2 regions of the Shewanella sp. BJSY2023SW001 genome follow, and region 2 is predicted to be linked to the other one. Evidence: riboswitches for the same ligand, from Rfam matches in the RefSeq annotation. Region 2 holds a riboswitch; the other holds the start of a gene.

Region 1 (7,699 bases), on a different contig from region 2:
GGCTAATATCCTCGCGGGCAAAGGACCAATGCAATAGGGTCACAGGCCCGGTCAGCATGCCTTTCACCGGTCTATCGGTTAGACTCTGGGCATACTCGGCCCAGTCGACTGTCATCGCCTTGGGACGGGTCACATCGGCATAGATCAGCGGCGGCTTAACGCAACGAGAACCATAACTCTGCACCCAGCCATGTTTGGTAAAACCAACGCCGTCGAGCTGTTCACCAAAGTATTCCACCATGTCGTTGCGCTCGGCTTCACCGTGTACCAGCACATCTATTCCCAGCTTGAGCTGCCGTTCTATGGTATCCCGGGTCACCTGTTGCAGTTGCTCTGTGTATACAGCATCGTCCAACTCCCCCTTGCGCCAGCGGCTACGCAGGTTACGAATGGCCGCCGTCTGCGGGAATGAACCTATGGTAGTCGTCGGCAACAAAGGCAGCTTGAACCTGGCCTGCTGGGCTTGTCTGCGCACCTCAAACTCATGGTTTCGGTCGTAATCAGCCGCAATCAAGGCATCAATTCTGGCACTGAGCGGTTGATTACGCCCCTGCGCCCTGGCCGCGCGCCGACTCCGGCAACGGGTGACCACGGCTTTGGCATTTTCAGTCTCAGGCGCCTCCAAAAGCGCCTTGAGCTCCTGCAACTCGGTGAGTTTTTGCCGGGCAAAGGCCAATAGGCTCTTGAGCTCGGGCGCCAGCGCGGTTTCCACCTCAAGATCCACCGGGGTATGCAACAGGGAGCAGGAAGTAGCGAGCCAGAGCCGGTCTCCCAGATCCCGTGCCAGTGGCGCCAACTGCTCGGCCACAAGATCCAGATCGGCGGCCCAGACGTTACGGCCGTTGATCACCCCAACCGACAACACCTGCTCGGGTGCCAATGCACCAGCAAAGGCCTGCAACTGCTCGGGCGCGGTGACCAGATCCAGGTGAATACCCGCCACCGGCAGTGCCGACAACAGACTTTGATGGTGAGCTACAGTGCCGTAATAGGTTGCCAGCAACAGCTTGAGCGGCGCCGACTTGAGCACGCCGTAGGCCTGATGGAAGGCCTGCTGCCAGTTGTCATCCAGCTCAAGTGCCAGCGCAGGTTCATCCAATTGCACCCATTCAACGCCTTGGGCGGCAAATCGGGCCAGAATGGTTTGATAACATTCCAGCAGCGCCGGCAGCAGTGTCAAACGGTCGAACTCTGAACCCACTGTTTTGGACAGATACAGGAAAGTGACCGGCCCCAAGAGTACCGGCTTGGCGGTGTGACCCAACGCCTGAGCCTCGGTCACCTCTTCAAACAACTGTTCCCAGGCGATATCGAAGCGTTGATCTTCGCTGAGCTCAGGCACCAGATAATGGTAGTTGGTGTTGAAGTACTTGGTCATTTCAGACGCCGGCGCATGCTTGCCACTGGGCGCTCGGCCACGGGCAATCCGGAACAGGGTATCGAGATTGACAGCGCCGCCATCACTGTGACGCTCTGGGATTACCCCCAGAGTCGCACTCAGGGTCAGCACCTGATCATAGTAAGCAAAATCGCCGACCGGTAACAGCTCCACCCCGGCATCAGCCTGCCACTGCCAATGGGTGCGCCTAAGCTCATTGGCAACGCTTTCTAATTCGGCCACGCTGGACTCACCACGCCAATACTTCTCCAAAGCAAACTTGAGTTCACGTCGACGCCCGATACGGGGAAAGCCAAGACTGTTTAATCGCATAATGTATACCATCCTTTATAAAACATGCGGCAAATGACTGATGACGCCGGAATACAACAAATAAACATGGGCGTCTGGACGTCTAGAAGTTTATTGTGCTAGTCTCAGCACAGGCAACCGAATTGAATTCAAGGGCAACATGAGCGGCATTCATGTGGAGAGGAAATGATAGAACTGAGACACCTTCGTACTCTGATAGCACTGAAAGAAAGTGGCAGTCTGGCCGGCGCGGCGAAGAAACGTTTTGTCACCCAGTCGGCACTGTCGCACCAAATTAAAGAGCTGGAGACCCGGATTAACTCCCAGGTATTTGTCCGCAAAAGCAAACCTCTGACCTTCACGCTTGAAGGTAGTCGTCTGCTGACCCTGGCAGAAGAGATATTACCTCGGGTACAGGAAACCGAATTTGTACTCAAGCGAGGCCTATCAGGAAACTGCGGCCCCTTGAAGGTGGGTATTGAGTGCCACAGCTGCTTTCGCTGGTTAATGCCTGTGATGGAAGCCTTTCATCAGTCTTATCCGGATGCCAATCTGGATCTCTCCAGCCGCCACCTGTTCGACTCACTTAATGCGCTGGAAACCGGTGAGCTGGATATAGTGCTAACCTCAGATCCTGTACCCGGCCATGCCCTTGCCTACCAGCATCTGTTTGATTTTGAGGTGAGACTGGTGATGGCCAAAGATCACCCGCTGGCAGGCAACAGTTATATTTTGCCGCAGCAGTTGGCCGGGGAAGCGATTATCAGTTATCCGGTACCGCTGGAAAGGCTGGATATTTTCCGTCACTTCCTTGAGCCGGCCGGGGTAGTGCCTGGCCCACAAAAACGCTGCGATCTCACCAATGTATTGCTGCAACGCATCGCCTGTAAAGAAGGGGTAGCGGCCTTACCCAGCTGGTCACTGACCGAAGCCCAGGGCTTGAGCCTGACCTCGGTGAAACTCGGGCAGGAAGGCCTGAAACGGCCGCTGTTCGGTGCCTACCGCCGCGACAGCAGCAATAGAGTGCAACTGCAAAGGCTGCTGGAATTGATTGCCAAAGAGGGATTACAGCGTCAGGACAGACACTGACTGAGCGGCTGCCACCGTCCCTTAAAGGCGGCGGCAGTCACAAAGCATCTAGAGAGGATTCAGCAGCAGACCGCGCTGGGACAATACCCTTCTCAGTACCAGTCCGGGCGAATTGGGATCCCGGGTCTGTCTCAGGTTATGAGCAACCATAAACTCGCTTTGCAGCTCATCATCCAACCCCAGAGATTCAAAGGCTTCCACCGTCAGCGTCTGCTGCTGGGTATCTATTAATGTCTTGATAATGCCCAGCGGAAAGCATTGCTCGGCTTCGGCGTTGAGATAAGCAAACGCTGTCAGGGCTATTATCTGACCGAATACGCTGAATAGTGCCAGAGTCTGCACTTCGTCCGCGTCTATCTGTACCCCTTGCATCTGATGCAAACTGTCCACAGATTCGATCGCCACTGACTCGGTCAAACGCCAATAGCCTTGTACCAGCTTGCGATATGGCTGCGGCAATTCATCGAGCCGCTCCTTAAGATAGAAACTAAAGGCATAACGGTAGATATTGACCTGTCCAAGGCGCACCAAGGCATCCTTGAGGCTGCGGTTGGGCTGGACTGAAGGTGAGAGCGCGTTATTGCTGCGCCACAGCAAATGGGCTGCCAGCGCGGGATCGGTCGCGACAATATCGATCACATTGCGGATATCACCATCGGCAATAATAGCCTTCTTAAGCGGGATCAGGATGCCGCGGCGCCCTATCACCTGCTCTTCGTTGGCAATAATGGCACGCACTTGAGTAAAAACCTGCTGCTCAAGATCTGTCATGTGATTCTTTAAACCTGCTGTTATTTATTATGAAGGCACTATTGCCATTTATTATGGCAGAGAATTTACCCACAAAACGCCCACCAGGGTCAAGTTCAATCGATAATTAGCCCGGTTTTTGCTAAATAGAATCAAAAAAGTAGCATCAAAAAGCGCCCGCCTCCTGCAGCTTGGAGAAGATGATTTGTGCCAAACGTAAATAACCCTGTTGATTAAGATGTACATTATCTGACTTGAGCTCGTTTGAACGCAAAAGCTCAGATAGAGTATCCTCCAGCAATATGGCACCGTGCTTGTCGGCCAGTTCGGCATATAAAGGCAGAGGTGACAGCAACAGACTCTTTTGCGGCACAGCCAGCAGCACTACCGGAATTTGCCGCTCTTTGGCCTCAAGTAACATGGTCTCAATGTTTTGCGTCAATTGCGCCTGGCTGCGACCGCGGAGAATATCGTTACCGCCTTCAAGCAAAATAAGCAGATCCGGCTTGGTTTCATCCAGCAGCGCCGGCAAACGCTCAAGCCCGGCAGCCGATTGCTCACCGGAAATCCCGGCGTTGATCACCTCACAACGGCACAACTCAGCCAGACGGCTGGGATAATCATGCCCGGCCTTGGCACCCACGCCTTGGGTCAGGCTGTCACCGAAGGCCAGCAGTTTGCCATTACTGCCGATATAAGCCAGCTTGGGTTCTGAGCACGCCAGCAAAAACAGCGACAACAGGGCTATAACCCCGCCTCTCAAACCATACCTAAAATCAGCTTTCATATTTCGACTCTTGCCTCCTTGTCGGTGCTCGAAAAGGCCCAGGTTCTAAACTACAACCGATAGAAATACGGGCAGAAAAAAGCCGGGAAACCCCGGCTTTCTATGCTATCAGAAGCGATAGCTGACGCTGAATCTCAGCGCCCGGCCGCTTCCTGAGTAATAACCATCGCCCAAGGTACTGAAATAACCTGAGCTGGCATATTGCTTGTCAAACAGGTTGTCGACCCTCAGGCTGGCAAGCCAGGCATCACGGCTGTAGTTGAGGGCGATATTTCCCAGCCAGTAGCTGTCCAGTTTATCGTGCTGATTGCCATTGTCACCTTCCATATATCTGTCACCCAAATACTGGCCCTCGACAAATAGCTGCCAGTGCTGACCAAAGTCCACACTGGTGTAGACACGCCCTGAATGCTCGGCCACCCAGGAGAGAGATTTGCCTTTGTTGGCGCCTTCAGTAAATTCGGCATCGATATAGTTGTACTCAAGTCCCAACTGCAGCATCTCATTGAGCTGCCAGTCCCAGTCGAGGCTGGCGCCATAACGACGGGAAGCATCGGCATTGACGTTGGCACCGGGGAAAGCGCCGCCGATAGGCATATCGGCACTGGGATCAAAGACAATTTCATCTTCCAGCGACAGCCGGTACAGGTTCAGACGCAGGCTCTGGTTGCTCAAGGTCCAATCCCAGCCGGCTTCAATGGAACGGCCGGTCTGCGGCTTGAGGCCGACGACCGTTGGCGGCGTATAAGCTTGCTCATCGACCTTGGCGAAACGGAAGCTCTCATCACCGCGAAGATAAAATCTGTGGCCTTCCAGCGGCCGATAGTTGAGCCCCAACTCGAGCGCGTGAGCGTCTTCATCCAGATCTATGCCATTGGGATAAACTTTACCATCCTTGAGTTCATCCTTGACCTTGGCATAGCGCCCACCCACCACATAGCTCAGGCTGCTGGTCAGTGGCACATTGGCCTGTAGATAGGTGCTGGTCATGGTTTGGGTATTGCTGCGCTGCATATAACTGAGATCGAACTCGGTTTCACCCCGTTGAATATCTGCACCTATGACTATGCTCAGCTCACCATTGCGGGTCTGATAACGCCCAAGCGCCTTGGGGTTGAATTCCAACAACGAGCGCTCATTCCGACCTGGGCTGCCATAGCTGACGCTGGACACTAGAGTGTCACTGTAGTTAAGGTCCGCAACCAAAGCCCAGTTGGCGTGCACCTGGCGCTGAATATGAGCACGCCAGGCGGAAGTCATCTCATGGTTGTAATCCCCCGGCGTCGATGTCGCCTGGCGAGGATCGACCTCAAACTGTGCCTTGGTCAACGCACCAGGGGTCTGACGCTTATTATCGTAGTAACTGCCTTCGACAAAGAAATTGGTCAGCTCTGAATCATATTGCAGACGCCCCAGTACCGAACCGGTTTCGTTGGCATTGTTTTTACGGTAGTTGTCACTCTCGTTATAAGCAGCAGCCAAATAGTAACGCCAGTTGTCATTGATGGCACCGGACAGATCGCCACGGCCTTCGTAGGTATCGAAGCTGCCACCTGATAGGGTCAGGTTGCCACCGCTGGCATTGGGCGCCTTGGTGATAATATTGATCACCCCACCGACGGCCTGATCGCCATAAAGCACCCCGGCACTGCCGGATAGGATCTCCACCCTTTCAATCTGATTGACTGCAATGGCACTCAGACTGGGAGCGGCAATATCGATATTGTTGAGTCGGCGACCATCAATCAGTATCAGGGTGTTATTCACCGCCTGACTGGCCGAAAAACCGCGCATCGCCAGCACAGGCCCTGAGTTATTGTCGGATATTTGAATGCCACTGCGGCCACGCAGCAACTCGCTCAGATTACTGGCACCACTTTGCTGAATATCGGCGGCATCTATGACCACCACATTGGCAGCAATATTGAGCGGCGTGTCATCCTGACGGCCAATGACCACCAGCTGTTCATCCACAGCCTTGGGCGTCACGCTCGCCATGACGGGAACAGAGGTAAATGCACCGCAAAGCAGCGCGAGATGATTTAGTTTGAAACCCATTTTCCTTTGACTCCTGAAAGGGAAACGGGGCAAGAGTGCCACGGCAGGGAGAGCCCCTTGGCTGCCGCATTTCGAGATCTGCCCACCGAAATCATCGAAATACCTCCAGGGCCGGTCTCCGGACTTTGGCTATGCGGTTGACCGCGCAAGAACCGGCTTTTATGACGCCGCTTGGGCGCGCCTGTCTCTCACCATTTACCGTTGCGGGGGCAGTGCCGGATTCTCACCGGCTTCCCGATTATCCCCGGTCTTTAATTCCGGGGCACCACGAGAGGTTGACTGAAATACTGTGCTGTCATTCCCGGCCTGGCCGAGAGCGGGCATTATAGACGTCTATATGGATAAATGTCTAATTTTGACGACGACGGACCGCCGCAGATTTACCCTGAAAAACAAAAAGGGAGCCGAGGCTCCCCTTTTATGCTCTTAGCTATTAACCCAGCTCTTTGGGGTTACTGCCAAAACGGTTGTCACCCACTTCGCTGTCCTGGCAGTAGAAGACCAGCAGTACAATCCAACCTATAACAGGGATTAGCCCTAACAGCTGCCACCAACCACTGCGGTCAGTGTCATGCAGTCGACGCGCCGCAATCGCAATAGAGGGTAATAGCAGACCCAAAGAATAAATCAGCCCCAGCACTGTGGTACCCAGAGCATAGTCGATAGCACTGACAACCATACTGAAAATGATATAGAACAGAACAAACATCCAGTATTCTGTCCGTCGGGCTCGACCGGTAAAGTCGGCGTATTTTTTGATGGCTCCGATGAAATGTTCCATGTTTTCTCCCAATAACAGATCCAAGATCCGAAAACGCCGCACCAATTATTGAATGGCTTAAGGCAACCAAAGTTTCACCAGAGTTTCTGACTCCCTGAAACAGCAAACAATTTTAACATACCTGAATGAACTGCAAAGTGACAGAAAAGAGATTTACATTCCGTTCGCCACAGAATCAGAGATATCTCACCCCGTCAGTCGTCATTGGTTTACAGATATCGCCAATAGATAGCACATCGACGCTTTTTCATCTTACCTGGTCAGCTTAAAACCGCGGCTGGCGGCCAGAGCCTGGATATCGGCTTCCATTTGATCCAGCTGTGCCTGGCGCTTTCGACCTATTGCCCCCGAGTTAGACTTGGATGCCAGACTGGTGAGAATATTGCGCCAGTATGACACTTGTTTTTTACGCTGTTTACGGCTCAAAGGATTGAGTGGCCGCTGCGCTGCGAGCGCCTTGAGCAAGGCTGCAGTAGCGCCGCGCCAAACCTCTGGCAGCGATTCCAGGTTATTCAAAAGCCAGCCAAGACATACCAAGCGACTC
Region 2 (7,699 bases):
GCGGTTTCATCACCGGCAAGCATCGCCAGTACCTGACGCTTGAAGGCCAGGATCACCAGTAAGGCCGCCAGCACCACCAGAGTGGGCAGTCCAAGCCCATCCCAACTGGCACGGGCAAAACTGCCCAGACTCCAAAACAGCAAGGAGGTGGTGGCCTGCGGGGTAGAAAAATACAAGATCAAGCTGGTGAGGGCGCTGAACATAAAGGAGATGGCGACCCCGGAGAGCAACATTCTCTCTATCTGGTTGCCGATATTCCTGCCCGCGAGCAGCAGTACCATGAGCACGGCCAAACTGGCACCGATAAAGGCTCCCAGCGGCAGCGATATCCCGGAGATGGCCGAACTCAGGCCAAGGCCGGTCGCCAGGGCGACCGAGACCACCGCGCCGAAGCTGGCGCCCGAGCTGATACCGAACAGGTAAGGATCGGCCAGCGGGTTGCGGGTCACCGCCTGCAATACATAACCCGACAATGCCAGACCGCTGCCGGCGATAAAGGCCAGCAAGATACGCGGCAGGCGCAGATCCCAGACGATACGCTCGCTGATAGCGGACGGCTCACCCACGCCCAGCAGGTGTTTGCCAATCACTCTTGCCACATCGAAGAGACTAATATCTGCGGCGCCAAAACCGGCGGCGGCCAAGGGTGTCAACACAGTGCCGAGCAGCAACAGCAGCCAGCACCAGTAAAGTCTGGGCAAGGGCTTGAGAAACCAGCCGATAAGCGAGCGCCCCGGTGCGACCATGGAAGTAGTCATGCGCCACCTCCCACCGAGCCTGGGCGCCGGTCAGTTTCCTTGTGGGCAACACAGGTTTCGGCCGAGGCAGGCCCTGCCATTGGCTCGACTATCGCAGCGCCGTGAACCTTGCCACTAGCGAGAGCCGCCGAGCTTACAGCCTTGCCGTGACCAGGCTCTGGCGACTGATAGCCGTAAAAGTAGTGGATCAGCGGCCTTCCTAACTGCGGATGCGTCCCCACCTGGCAGCAGACACCGAAGACACCGGCAATTCTGTCTTCGGTCAATACGCTCTGGGGCGAGCCGTGGGCAATACGGCGGCCGTTATCCAGCAGCAAGAGTTCGTCACACAGGGCCGAGGCCAGATTGAGATCGTGAATCGAGGCGATCACCGTGACCCCCAGGTTGCGCACCAGCTCGAGGATCTGGATCTGATAGCGGATATCCAGATGATTGGTGGGCTCGTCCAGGATCAAAAGCTTGGGGCGCTGCACTATGGCGCGGGCAATCAAGGCCCTTTGCTTCTCACCGCCGGAAAGCTGCGCGAAAGGCTCAGCGGCCTTGTGCTGCAACCCGACCTGCGCCAATGCCGCCTGCACCTGGGCCTTGTCGGCCGCCGATGGCATATCAAACAAACCCTTGTGGGGAGTCAGTCCCATGGCCACTAATTGAGTCAGATCCAGTGCCAGTTGGGCCGGGGTATCCTGCAGCACCACGGCCACCTCTTTGGCGAAAGCTTTGGCTGACAAGCTATTGATATCCTGCCCAAACAGCTGGATCTGGCCGCTGTCCGGGCGGATATAACGATAGAGGCAGCGCAGCAGGCTCGACTTACCGGCACCATTGGGGCCTATGAGCCCGAGCATCTTGCCACTTGGCAGCTCAAAACCCACATCGGCCAATACGCTGTGACCACCGGGAAGCCAGCTAAGCTGTTGTACCTTGAGTGCCAGGCTCATAACCGCCCCCCGACATTGAGCCTGTGACCGGCAGAAGGCTCAGGCTGCAGTGGAAGAATCATCTATTCGCTCCCCCGGTTTACCCGCCCGGGTTTCTGGTTTGGTTTATCAGCCTGGGCAGGTCTCCTGACTCGTCGCCAACGGCGACTCACAGTTGCGGGCACAGTCCGGGCTTTCCCGGTTCCCTGGGTTGGTTCACCTGCAAAGGTGCCAACACCCTGGCTGCTGCCGCACTTGGCGGCCATTTGGGGTTATTATCCCGGTTTTATCGCTCGGCACAATTGCCTGGCGCAATAGCGCAGCACAATCACCACCGGACGCTTGCTCCGCACTATTGCGGCCAGTGGAGCTTGCTGAAACACTGCCATTCTTGGTCACTTTCACCGCTGGCATCACGGCTGGCATAGAGGGTTATTCTGACCCAGGCCGCATAAGGTAGCTCCAAGGCGTTGAACACTGCCGCAGGCGGCATTTGCCCCGGCAGCAAAATCTCGGCCAACAGCAGCCGGATAACCCCGCTGTGAGTCAGGATCAGCGCTGCATCGGCGCTTGTTGAAGAAGCAGAGCCTTTTGAACCAGAGCCTTTTGAACCAGAGTCTCTTGAATCAGAGCTTTCGGAACAACTAACCTCTCTCGCAAGCCAGCGCTGCACCATAGTCTGCCAGCCATCCAACACCCGGCTACGAAAGGCTGGCAGCGATTCCCCGCCCGGCGGAGTATTGGCCACAGGGTCACGCCAGAAGGCTTCGGCCGCCTCGCTATGCTGCTGATAGACACTCGCCACCTTCATGCCGTCCCAGTCACCGAAGTCCAGCTCCCAGAGCCAGTCATGCTGCTGCAGCGGCGCCGGGAAATAGTCGGGCATATCGGCCTTGAGCTCGGCGGCAAAGGCCTGGCAACGCTGGGCCGGAGAGCTCAGCAGCGTCAGGCGGTCGGGAGCACTCGGCAACTGTTCCAGCGCACTACTGATAGCCCGCCAGCTACGCCACATCTGCGCTTTGCCCTCATCGCTCAGGGCCACATCACTGCGGCCGCGGATAATCTCGCCGCCTTCACATTCACCGTGCCGCAGCAGATAGATATTCAGTTGCCTATGTTCAGCCACACACTTCTCCCGTCAGAGTCCGGTGGTTACCGGGCCAATTTAACCTTGCCGCAGGCCGCCGGAATCCGTATATTATGGACGTCTATACGTATAAATGTCCAAAATAACTTTCCGCGCCCACACACGCCTTTGGCTATCATGCCAGATAGTGTCCCGGGCGTCAGGTCGGCAGAGATGATGTCGCGGATGCCAAGCACCGCGAATGTAAAACAGCAATAAGACAGGTATGAAAGGTAACCCTATGGCGACTTCCCAGCACTCCCCAAGCCAGACAGAGTTCAAGCTCAAACAGACCCTCAAAGAGCGGATCCTGATTTTAGATGGCGCCATGGGCACCATGATCCAGGACTACAAGCTGGAAGAAGCCGATTACCGCGGCGAGCGCTTCAAAGATTGGCATTGCGATGTCAAAGGCAACAATGATCTGCTGGTACTGACCCAGAGCGAGATCATCAAGACCATTCACAGGGAATACCTGCTGGCCGGTGCCGACATCATAGAAACCAACACCTTCAACGCCACCACCATTGCCATGGCCGACTACGAGATGCAGAGCCTGGCGGCGGAGATCAATTACCAAGGCGCCAGAATCGCCCGCGAAGTGGCCGATGAAGTGGCCGCCGCCAGCGGTATTCCCCGCTATGTGGCCGGGGTGCTCGGCCCCACCAACCGCACCTGCTCCATCAGCCCGGATGTGAATGACCCCGGCTTTCGCAACATACATTTCGACGATCTTGTGTTGGCCTACAGCGAATCCACCGAGGCGCTGATCGCCGGTGGCGCCGACATCATCCTGGTGGAAACCATCTTCGATACTCTCAATGCCAAGGCGGCGTTGTTTGCCATCGAAAATGTGTTCGAGAAACTGGACCAAAAGTTGCCGGTGATGATTTCCGGCACCATTACCGATGCCTCGGGCCGCACCCTGACAGGGCAAACCACAGAGGCCTTTTACCATTCTCTCAGACATATCAAGCCGCTGAGTATAGGCCTCAACTGCGCCCTGGGCCCGAAAGAACTGCGGCCCTATGTCGAGGAGCTTTCCCGTATCAGCGAGTGCTTTGTCTCGGCGCACCCCAATGCCGGCCTGCCCAATGAATTCGGCGGCTATGACGAGACTCCGGCAGAGATGGCAAGCGTGATAGGCCCCTGGGCCGAAGAGGGGCTGCTCAATATTGTCGGCGGCTGCTGCGGCACCACGCCTGCGCATATCAAGGCGATTTCTGAAGCTGTTAGCCTTCATGCACCAAGGCCGCTGCCTGAGCTGCCGGTAGCATGTCGCCTCTCCGGACTGGAACCCCTGACCATAGATGCAAACAGCCTGTTTGTGAATGTGGGCGAGCGCACCAATGTCACCGGCTCGGCCCGGTTTCTCAAGTTAATCAAAGAAGGCCAGTACGAAACCGCGCTGGAGGTGGCCCGTGACCAGGTAGAAAACGGCGCCCAGATCATAGATATCAACATGGATGAGGGTATGCTCGACGGGGTCGAGATGATGCAGAAATTCCTCAACCTTATCGCCTCAGAGCCGGATATCAGCAAGGTGCCAGTGATGATCGACTCCTCCAAGTGGGAGGTGATTGAGGCCGGGCTCAAGTGCATTCAGGGCAAGGGAATAGTCAACTCCATCTCCCTCAAAGAGGGCGAGGCCAAGTTTATTGAACAGGCCAAACTGGTGAAGCGCTACGGCGCCGCCGCCATCATCATGGCCTTCGACGAACAGGGCCAGGCCGACACTCGGGAGCGCAAAACCGAGATCTGTACCCGCGCCTACCGGGTGCTGGTGGATAAGGTGGGCTTCCCGCCGGAAGATATTATCTTCGACCCCAATATCTTCGCCATCGCCACCGGCATAGAGGAGCACGATAACTATGCGGTGGACTTTATCGGCGCCATTGCAGATATCAAGGCCAACCTACCCCATGCGATGATTTCCGGCGGGGTGTCCAACGTTTCTTTCTCCTTCCGCGGCAACAACCCGGTGCGGGAAGCCATTCATGCCGTGTTCCTCTATCACGCCATCAAGGCGGGGATGGATATGGGCATAGTCAACGCCGGTCAGTTGGCCATCTATGATGATATCGACCCTGAGCTGAAGCAGAAGGTAGAGGCCGTGGTGCTCAACCTGCCCTGCCCGGTTGCCGACTCCAGTAACACAGAGCAGCTGCTCGAAGTCGCCGAGAAGTATCGAGGTGGCCCGGGCGGCGCAGGCAAGAAAGAAGATCTCGAATGGCGCAAGTTGCCGGTCAACAAACGCCTGGAACACGCGTTGGTGAAAGGGATCACCGAGTACATAGACGCCGACACCGAAGAAGCGCGCCTGCAGGCCAAGCGGCCGCTGGATGTGATTGAAGGCCCGCTGATGGACGGCATGAACGTGGTGGGCGATCTCTTTGGCGCCGGTAAGATGTTTTTGCCGCAAGTGGTCAAGTCCGCCCGGGTGATGAAAAAGGCGGTCGCCTATCTCAATCCCTATATCGAAGCCGAAAAAGTCGAAGGCCAGAGCAACGGCAAGGTGCTGATGGTCACGGTCAAGGGCGATGTTCACGACATAGGCAAGAACATAGTCGGGGTGGTGCTGGCCTGTAATGGCTATGAAGTGATAGATCTGGGTGTCATGGTTCCGGTGGAGAAAATCATCGAAGTTGCCAAGGCCGAGAAGGTCGACATCATAGGCATGTCCGGGCTCATTACCCCGAGCCTGGATGAGATGGTGCACAACGTTAAAACCTTCGAGCGCGAAGGTCTGACCCTGCCGGCGATTATCGGTGGTGCCACCTGCTCCAAGATCCATACCGCAGTAAAGATAGCGCCCCATTACCCCCACGGCGCCATCTATATCGCCGATGCCTCGCGCGCCGTGCCTATGGTCAGCAAGCTCATCAACAATGAAACCCGCCAGGCCACCATAGACGAATCCTACCGCGAATATGAAATGATGCGCCAAAAGCGCCTGTCGCAGACCAAGCGCAAACAGATAGTGCCCTTGCAAATCGCACGGGATAACCGCTGCAGCCACGACTGGGCCAACTATCAAGCAGTGAAACCCAACACCCCGGGGATCCAGGTGTTTGACGACTATCCGCTGGAGGACTTACTCGAGCGCATCGACTGGACGCCGTTTTTCCGCGCCTGGGAGTTGCACGGTCATTTCCCGCAGATCCTGGATGATGAAGTCGTTGGTACTGAGGCCCGTAAAGTCTATGCCGACGGCAAGGCGATGCTGGAGCAAATCATCCAAGAGAAGTGGCTCACCGCCAAGGGGGTTATCGGCCTCTTTCCCGCCAACAGCGTCAACTTCGATGATATCGAGATCTACACAGATGACTCTCGCAGCCAAGTGTTGCTGACCACCCATCATCTACGGATGCAGCTGGAGCGGGTGGGCAACCACAACTTCTGTCTCTCTGACTTTGTTGCTCCCAAAGAGAGCGGCGTGGCCGACTATATGGGTGGATTTGCGGTCACCGCCGGCCATGGCATCGACGCCCATATTGCCCGTTTTGAGGCGGCCCACGATGACTACAGCGCCATCATGCTCAAGTGCCTGGCCGACCGCCTGGCCGAAGCCTTCGCCGAGCGGATGCACGAGCGGGTGCGTAAGGAGTTCTGGGGGTATGCCAGCGAAGAAAACCTGGATAACGAGGCGCTTATTCGTGAAAAGTACAAGGGCATACGCCCGGCTCCCGGCTACCCTGCCTGCCCGGACCACACGGAAAAAGGCCTGCTTTGGCAGCTTCTTAAGCCAAACGAGTGTATCGACCTCAAGATCACCGAAAGCTTTGCCATGTACCCCACGGCGGCGGTCAGCGGCTGGTACTTTGCGCACCCGCAATCACGCTATTTTGGGGTAAGCAACATAGGCCGAGATCAGGTGGAAGACTACGCCCGCCGCAAAGGGATGACAGTGGCCGAAGCCGAAAAATGGCTGGCCCCGGTGTTGGATTATGATCCTGAGTAAAAGAGGCTCTTAAGCGAACAACTGAGCTGTTCAGGGGCTTTCGCCTTTTCTCATCAGAGCCCCTGATTGCTGACCATTGTTCCTCTTTAAAACAAGCGCTTCCCAAAATCCGTTATTGTCTCCAATCACAGCCCTCTGGGCTTTCGCCCCGAGGGCTGGTGTAAAGGCCGCGAAAACATCAGCATCTATATCAGCGGTGTTGGATATCCCGAAGGATTATTGGCAATGAGTCAGCTCAGGTTCAGGAAGGGTAAAAACATGCACTCACCAAATCGCCAATAAAAACCTAACCAACTGTTAAATAATAAAATTATATGAATGAGCTTGGAGCTTCGACGGCTTAAAACACCTTACATCCAAGCCGGTAAACCGACGCTACGCACGCATGGGACTTGTGCACAACCTGCCTAACAACTCCAACTTGGACAACCCAAAATACACAATACAATCAAGTAGATAGAGACTTTATCGGCGGCAATCCCAGCATCATCCCCTCCCCTCATAGTTATCACACAAGATCTGAAGCTATCTCTGTGACAAGGCTCTTATTGTTCTATTTTTTGAGACAAAGAGACACATAGTTGCGGGCTTCTGTAAGCGCTTAACTTACCTTAAAGTATGACTCATCAACCCGATAAACATTTTAATAAAACGACTTAGCAGTCTTAGGAGTCTATGATGAAACTGAACAAAATAATGATGATGGCTGCAGGAGCAGCATTGGTATGTAGCAGTGCACAAGCAGTCGAGATAGAGTACTTCGCCGGGGCAGGTCTGGGCTACCAGGCTGATGAAATTGAGGGTGTAGTCAATAAAGACACCGAAGATATGAGCTATCAGGCACGTATAGGTATGCTGATTGAACAGCAACACCGTATTACCGGTACTTTTGGTTACATGGAAGATAAGTTCAGCGTTGCCGCCAACAACTACAAAC

Evidence for each region. A riboswitch is a leader RNA that binds a small molecule or an ion and turns the genes downstream of it on or off. The one in region 2 is predicted to bind cobalamin.
Region 1: linked by a shared signal. The riboswitch ahead of ACMHXH_RS10570 (TonB-dependent receptor) and the one ahead of ACMHXH_RS05780 (ABC transporter ATP-binding protein) in region 2 are both predicted to bind cobalamin.

Annotation. Positions count from the first base shown of each region.
Region 1 is NZ_JBKORF010000044.1:17,625-25,323, reverse strand. It holds gene metE (5-methyltetrahydropteroyltriglutamate--homocysteine S-methyltransferase) at 1-1,711, opposite strand, end outside; gene ACMHXH_RS10585 (LysR family transcriptional regulator) at 1,877-2,779, shown strand; gene ACMHXH_RS10580 (HDOD domain-containing protein) at 2,828-3,550, opposite strand; gene ACMHXH_RS10575 (GDSL-type esterase/lipase family protein) at 3,696-4,316, opposite strand; gene ACMHXH_RS10570 (TonB-dependent receptor) at 4,425-6,374, opposite strand; cobalamin riboswitch at 6,466-6,659, opposite strand; gene ACMHXH_RS10565 (DUF805 domain-containing protein) at 6,808-7,155, opposite strand; gene ACMHXH_RS10560 (DUF3592 domain-containing protein) at 7,408-7,699, opposite strand, start outside.
Region 2 is NZ_JBKORF010000023.1:8,317-16,015, forward strand. It holds gene ACMHXH_RS05775 (FecCD family ABC transporter permease) at 1-758, opposite strand, end outside; gene ACMHXH_RS05780 (ABC transporter ATP-binding protein) at 755-1,696, opposite strand; cobalamin riboswitch at 1,795-1,932, opposite strand; gene ACMHXH_RS05785 (histidine phosphatase family protein) at 2,028-2,801, opposite strand; gene metH (methionine synthase) at 3,043-6,762, shown strand; gene ACMHXH_RS05795 (outer membrane beta-barrel protein) at 7,441-7,699, shown strand, end outside.